One region of the Bradyrhizobium sp. CCBAU 11434 genome, then DNA from elsewhere that is predicted to be linked to it. Evidence: riboswitches for the same ligand, from Rfam matches in the RefSeq annotation. Region 1 holds a riboswitch; the other holds the start of a gene.
What was found. A riboswitch is a leader RNA that binds a small molecule or an ion and turns the genes downstream of it on or off. The one in region 1 is predicted to bind S-adenosylmethionine.

Region 1 (3,409 bases):
GGTCGGTGTCGGCATCGCCCTGCACCACGGCGAGGCCCTTTGCGACGCAGCGATTGACGCCCTCGCGCGATAATTCGATGCCGCGGCCGTCGATGCCGCGGGTCTCCAGCAGTTGAAGCAGATCGCCATCGCCGCAGCCGACGTCGAGCACCTTCGAGCCCGGCTTGACCATTTCGGCCACCAGCAGATGGTCGGCGCGAAATGGGCCGGACTGCTCGGAGGCAAGGCCGTTCAGCGGCAGCACTTGCTGTACAGACATCGCTAGCCGTCCTTGTTCGTGAGCCCGCGCGCCTTGCCCGCCGATTGCAGGAAGGCACGGGAGATATCGAAGAACTCGGGCACGTCGAGCAGGAAGGCGTCATGGCCGCGATCGGTCTCGATCTCGGCAAACGACACCCGCGCGCTCGACGCGTTCAGCGCGTGCACCAGCGCGCGCGATTCAGAGGTCGGGAACAGCCAGTCGCTGGTAAAGGAGACCACGCAGAACCGCGTCTCGATCCCCGCGAACGCCTTCGCCAGCGCTCCGCCATGATCGGCGGCGATGTCGAAATAATCCATCGCGCGCGTCAGATAGAGATAGGAGTTGGCGTCGAAGCGCTCGACGAAGGACGAGCCCTGGTAGCGCAGATAGGACTCCACCTGGAAATCGGCGTCGAACGAGAAGGTCGGCAGCTCGCGGTCCTGCATGCGGCGGCCGAACTTGCGATGCAGCGCCGCGTCCGAGAGATAGGTGATGTGCGCGGCCATGCGCGCGACCGCGAGGCCGCGATGCGGATGGATGCCCTGATCGGCATAGGCGCCGTTGTGCCAGTCGGGATCGGCCATCACGGCCTGGCGGCCGAGCTCGTGGAAGGCGATGTTCTGCGCCGAGTGCCGGGTCGAACAGGCGATCGCCAGCGCGGAGTAGACGCGGCTCGGATAGGCCGCGGTCCATTGCAACACCTGCATGCCGCCCATCGAGCCGCCGACGACGGCAAACAGCGTATCGATGCCGAGCCGGTCGATCAGCATAGCCTGCGCGCGCACCATGTCGGGGATGGTGATGACAGGGAAATCCAGGCCCCACACCTTGCCGGTGGCGGGATTGATCGAGGCGGGCCCGGTCGAGCCCATGCAGCCGCCGATCACATTGGAGCAGATGATGAAGTACTTGCCGGGATCGAGCGGCCGGCCGGGACCGACCAGCGTCTCCCACCAGCCGGGCTTGCCGGTGACCGGATGCACATTGGCGACGTGTTGATCGCCGGTCAGTGCATGGCAGATCAGCACCGCGTTGGAGCGATCGGCGTTGAGCTCGCCATAGGTCTTGTAGGCGATCTGGAACGGGGTGAGATCGATGCCGCAGTCGAGCCGCAACGGCTGCTCGGCGCCGAACAGCGCGACCTCCGAACTCGGATGATCGACCTCATGCGACCGATCGTCGGCACTGATCGTGGGACTTGGGACAGACTTGACGCCAACCATCTCTGACCATCGACCTCGTTTGCGATCCGACTTCAGATCGCGACTGACATCAGGCCATGAAAAACCCGGCCTGAACGATAGGTTCGGCCGGGATCGGAAGCGTCCCCGGCCTGTTTAGCGAGTTTTTTAACGTGGCTGCAAGCCGGCCGGCTCAAATGACCACGGAACAGGGAAAAACCTACTGGCTTGGGCTGATTTCGTCAAGTCGCGGTCCGGATTGGGCAAAACAGCCTCTCACCTGGCAGCCTTGCAGGCCGTCATTTCTCTTTGCTTTCGCCGCCCTGACTGCCTAATCAGGACATTGACCGCAGTGGATCCGAGCTACCCAACGGGCTTGGCCGATCCGCATTGGAACGCCTCTCAACAGCTTTAGTCAGATATGTCCCAACGTCCGCCCGCGCCACCATCGCTCCAGGAATTGCGCAAGGAGATCGACGCGATCGACGAGGCCATGCATCGCCTGTTGATGCAGCGCGGCGACATCATCGACCGCCTGATCCAGGTGAAGCAGACCCAGGAGGTCGGCTCGGCGTTCCGGCCCGCGCGCGAGGCCTCGATGATGCGCGAGATCGTGCAGCGCCATCGCGGCATCCTGCCGCTCGACACGGTCGAGAGCATCTGGCGCGTCATCATCTCGACCTTCACCTATGTCCAGGCGCCGTTCTCCGTGCATGCCGACATCTCGGCGAGCGAGCCCGCGATGCGCGATTCCGTGCGCTTCCATTTCGGCTTCACGGTGCCTTACGTCGCGCATTTCAGTGCGCAGGCCGCGGTCGAGGCGGTGGCGAAATCCAAGGGTGACCTGGCACTCGTCTCGGCGACGTCTAGCCGCACGCCGTGGTGGCTGGAGCTGGAAGCGGTGGGCGCACCGAAGATCATCGCGCGCATGCCCTTCGTCGAGCGCGCCGACCATCCGGCGTCACTGCCCGTGTTCGCGATCTCGCGCGTGGCCGACAGCGCCGTTGTGACGGAGGTCGAGACCTTCAGCGTGCGCGTGTCGGGGTGGAACGCCGAGGTCGCGAGGGCGCTGTCGCCGCTCGCCGACATCGTGGCGGTGCCGGATACCGCCTTCGACGGCGCGGCGCTGCTGGTCTCGGTCACATCAGACACCAACATCGACAAGATCAGGGCTGCCTTGATCGAAGCGGGGGCCTCGGTGCGCTCCACGGCCCTCGTCGGCAGCCACGCAACGCGCTATACGGTGCCCCCGACCGGGCCGAAATCGTAAATCGCGTACCGCCTGAAGCCTATCCGGAGTTGAAGATGTCCCGCCCCGTGCCGAATCCCGGCATTCTCGATATTGCCCCCTACACGCCCGGCAAGACTCCGGTCGCCGAGCCGGGCCGCAAGGTGTTCAAGCTCTCGGCCAACGAGACGCCGTTCGGACCCTCGCCCAAGGCAATCGAGGCCTTCAGGCACGTCGCGGATCATCTGGAGGACTACCCGGAAGGAACCTCGCGTGTGCTCCGGGAGGCGATCGGCCGCCACTACGGGCTCGATCCCAACCGCATCATCTGCGGCGCCGGCTCGGACGAGATCCTCAATCTGCTCGCTCACACCTATCTCAGCCACGGCGACGAGGCGATCTCGACCACGCACGGCTTCCTGGTCTACCCGATCGCCACCATGGCGGTCGGCGCCAAGAATGTCGTTGCGACCGAGAAGAACCTCACCTGCGACGTCGACGCGATCCTGAATGCCGTGACGCCGAAGACAAAGCTGGTCTGGCTCGCGAACCCCAATAACCCGACCGGCACCTATATCCCGTTCGACGAGGTCAAGCGCCTGCGCGCCGGCCTGCCCTCGCATGTGCTGCTGGTGCTTGACGCCGCCTATTGTGACTACGTCTCGCGCAACGATTACGAGATGGGGATCGAGCTGGTCGCCACCACCGAGAACACGGTGGTGACGCACACCTTCTCCAAGATCCACGGCCTTGCGGCGC
Region 2 (3,409 bases), on a different contig from region 1:
CAGCGCCGCAGTCAGATCCTCGATCAGATCGTCCGCATGCTCGAGCCCGGCCGAGAAGCGGATGAATCCCTCGCTGATGCCGAGCGCGGCGCGATCCTCGGGCTTCAGCCGTTGATGCGTCGTCGTCGCCGGATGCGTGACGAGGCTCTTGGCGTCGCCGAGATTGTTCGAGATCTTTGCGAGCTTCAGCTCGTTGAGCACGCGGAACGCTGCCGCCTTGCCGCCCTTGACCTCGAAGCCCACCAGCGTCGAGCCGCCGCGCATCTGCTTCTTCACCAGCGCCGCCTGCGGATGATCCTCGCGGCCGGGATAGACCAGCCGCGAAATCTTCGGATGGCTTGCCAGCACGTCGGCCACGCGCGCCGCGGTCTCGGTCTGTGCGCGCACGCGCACGGCGAGTGTCTCCAGGCCCTTGAGCAGAACCCAGGCGTTGAACGGCGAGATCGACGGGCCAGTCTGGCGCATGAAATTGTGGATGTGCTCGGCGATGAAGGCTTCCGAGGACAGGATGATGCCGCCCAGACACCGGCCCTGGCCGTCGATGTGCTTGGTCGCGGAATAGACGACGACGTCGGCGCCGAGCGCGAGCGGGCTCTGCCAGATCGGCGTCGCGAACACGTTGTCGACGACGAGCCGCGCGCCGCCCTTGTGAGCGATCTCGGCAATCGAGGGAATGTCGAGCACGTCGAGCGTCGGATTGGTAGGGCTCTCCAGGAAGAACGTCTTGGTGTTCGGCTTCACCGCGCGCTGCCACTGGTCGAGATTGGCGCCGTCGACCAGCGTGGTCTCGATGCCGTAGCGCGGCAACAGATCCTGAATGACGTAGAGACACGAGCCGAACAGCGCGCGCGATGCCACGACATGATCGCCGGCCTTGAGCGGCGCGAGGATCGCCGTCGTCACCGCGGCCATGCCTGTCGCCGCCGAGCGCGCCGCTTCAGCGCCTTCGAGCTCGATCATGCGGCGCTCGAACATCGCGATCGTCGGGTTCGAATAGCGCGAATAGATGAAGCCGGGATCTTCGCCCTTGAACCGCGCCTCGCACTCCTCGGCGCTGTTGTAGACATAGCCCTGGGTCAAAAACAGCGACTCCGACGTCTCGCCATATTGCGAGCGCAGGGTGCCGGAATGGACCAGGCGGGTTTCGGGGCGGTAACTGGCAGGCGACTTCGACATTGAACCCTCCGATATGACCGTCTTGTCGAAAACGGTCACAAAAAAACCGGCCTGGATATCTCCACGGGCCGGGATCACAGAGGTCCCCGGCCTGTTTAGCGACTTATTTAACGTGGCTGCAAGCCGGCCGGCTCAAATCACCACGGGATAAGTGATGCTCATATTCCGCAATGCCCTTTCCGTCAAGGCGTCCATCGGATAGCCGTAAAAGGCTCGTATTTCCCGCAAGTCCGGGCGTGCGTGCCCCCTGATGAGGACCCCCGGTTGACGTTCACGGTTGCCGCCGACGCCAATGGTATCCTGCCCGACCGCATGATCGCGGCGATGGCGGAAGCGGGCCTCATCCTGCCTGCCTATGATTTCGTCGAAAGCCAGATCCAGCCGGCGAGCCTCGATTTGCGCCTCGGCGACATCGCCTATCGCGTGCGCGCGAGCTTCCTGCCCGGTCCCGGCGCCACCGTCGCCGAGCGCATCGACCGGTTGAAGCTGCACGAGTTCAGCCTCGCCGACGGCGCTGTGCTCGAGACCAACTGCGTCTACATCGTGCCGCTGCTGGAGAGCCTCGCGCTGCCGCCGGAGATCGTCGCGGCCGCGAACCCGAAAAGCTCGACCGGCCGGCTCGACGTCTTCACTCGCGTGATCGCCGACGGCACGCGTCGTTTCGACATGATCGGCGCCGGCTATCACGGCCCGCTCTATGCCGAGATCAGCCCGAAGACGTTTCCCGTGCTGGTGCGCGAAGGCTCGCGCCTGTCCCAGGTGCGCTTCCGAACCGGCGATGCCATCCTCAATGCCGACGCGCTCGAAACTTTGCATGCCACCGAGCGCCTCGTCGACATCGACGATGCCGATCTCACCGGCGGCGTTGCCGTCTCGGTCGATCTCTCGGGCGAGAAGGGCAGTGGCTTCGTCGGCTATCGCGCCAAGCGCCACACCGGCGTCGTCGATGTCGATCGCCGCTCCGGCTATGCGGTGGAAGATTTTTGGGAGCCGATCTCGGCCCGTCCTGATGGCAGCCTGATCCTGGATCCCGGCGAGTTTTATATCCTCGCGTCGAAAGAGGCCGTGCAGGTCCCGCCCGACTACGCCGCGGAGATGGTGCCGTTCGATCCGCTCGTCGGCGAATTCCGCGTGCACTATGCCGGCTTCTTCGATCCCGGATTCGGCTATGCCGGCGCCGGCGGGCAAGGCGCGCGCGCCGTGCTGGAAGTGCGCTCGCGCGAAGTGCCGTTCATTCTCGAGCACGGCCAGATCGTCGGCCGCCTGGTCTACGAGAAGATGCTGGCTCGCCCCGACGCGATGTACGGCCAGCGCATCGGCTCCAACTATCAGGCGCAGGGCCTGAAGCTGAGCAAGCATTTCCGGGTGTAGCTGTATCTTCGTCCTCCGCTGTCATTCCCTGCGAACCGGCTACGCTAAGGCTTCGCCGAGGTTGAGGTCCAGGAGCGCCGAAGCTTTAGCGTAGGCGGCAAGCGGGGAATCCAGTACGCCGCGGCCTGTCGATTTGATCACCGCTGTCTCGGAGTACTGGATCGCCCGATCAGGTGTTCAGGTCGGGCGATGACATCGAATGTGTGCCAGGATGTGCAAAATCCAACGAGATCTCGCCATGACCGATCCATCCCAACTCGACGCAAATATCCTCAACGACGCCGCCGACGCGGTGATCTATGCCGATCGCTCCGGCACCATCACGCGCTGGAATCATGCATCCACCGCGCTGTTCGGCTTCACCGCAGAAGACGCGCTCGGCCAGAATCTCGATCTGATCATTCCCGAACATTTACGCGCTGCGCACTGGAAAGGTTTTGAAGCCGCGCTTGCGAGCGGCGCGATGAAGCTTGCGGGCCGGCCGACGCTGACTCGCGCGCTGCACAAGAGCGAACGCAAGCTCTATATCGAAATGACTTTCGCATTGGTGCGTGACGCCGGCGGCAACGTGCAAGGATCGGTCGCAATGGCGCGCGACGTCACCGAGCGCGTCGAGCGGGAGCGGGCGGCTAAGGCATCGCAAACTTCGTGATGCGGAATTGACCTGATGTCGTGCAGGGCCTCTTGCGCGCATCATGTTGCCTGTCATCCGGCACAGTGACACACTCGATCAAAACAACGATCGGGAGTGAACATGACCGCAGCAGATACAGCGCAGGAAGCGCAATGGAAACGCTGGCGCGCGGTGGCCGATCTCTACCATGCTTACTTCACCGGTCTGATCCTCACCGTGGTCACCCGG

Region 2: another riboswitch for S-adenosylmethionine. It lies ahead of XI06_RS05760 (O-succinylhomoserine sulfhydrylase); the one in region 1 lies ahead of metX (homoserine O-acetyltransferase MetX).

What each region holds. Positions count from the first base shown of each region.
Region 1 covers NZ_LBJX01000077.1:32,461-35,869, reverse strand. The annotation lists gene metW (methionine biosynthesis protein MetW) at 1-259, opposite strand, end outside; gene metX (homoserine O-acetyltransferase MetX) at 262-1,464, opposite strand; SAM riboswitch at 1,558-1,637, opposite strand; gene XI06_RS16575 (chorismate mutase) at 1,844-2,692, shown strand; gene hisC (histidinol-phosphate transaminase) at 2,728-3,409, shown strand, end outside.
Region 2 covers NZ_LBJX01000004.1:8,169-11,577, forward strand. The annotation lists gene XI06_RS05760 (O-succinylhomoserine sulfhydrylase) at 1-1,176, opposite strand, end outside; SAM riboswitch at 1,251-1,330, opposite strand; gene XI06_RS05765 (2'-deoxycytidine 5'-triphosphate deaminase) at 1,441-2,547, shown strand; gene XI06_RS05770 (PAS domain-containing protein) at 2,786-3,199, shown strand; gene XI06_RS05775 (hypothetical protein) at 3,302-3,409, shown strand, end outside.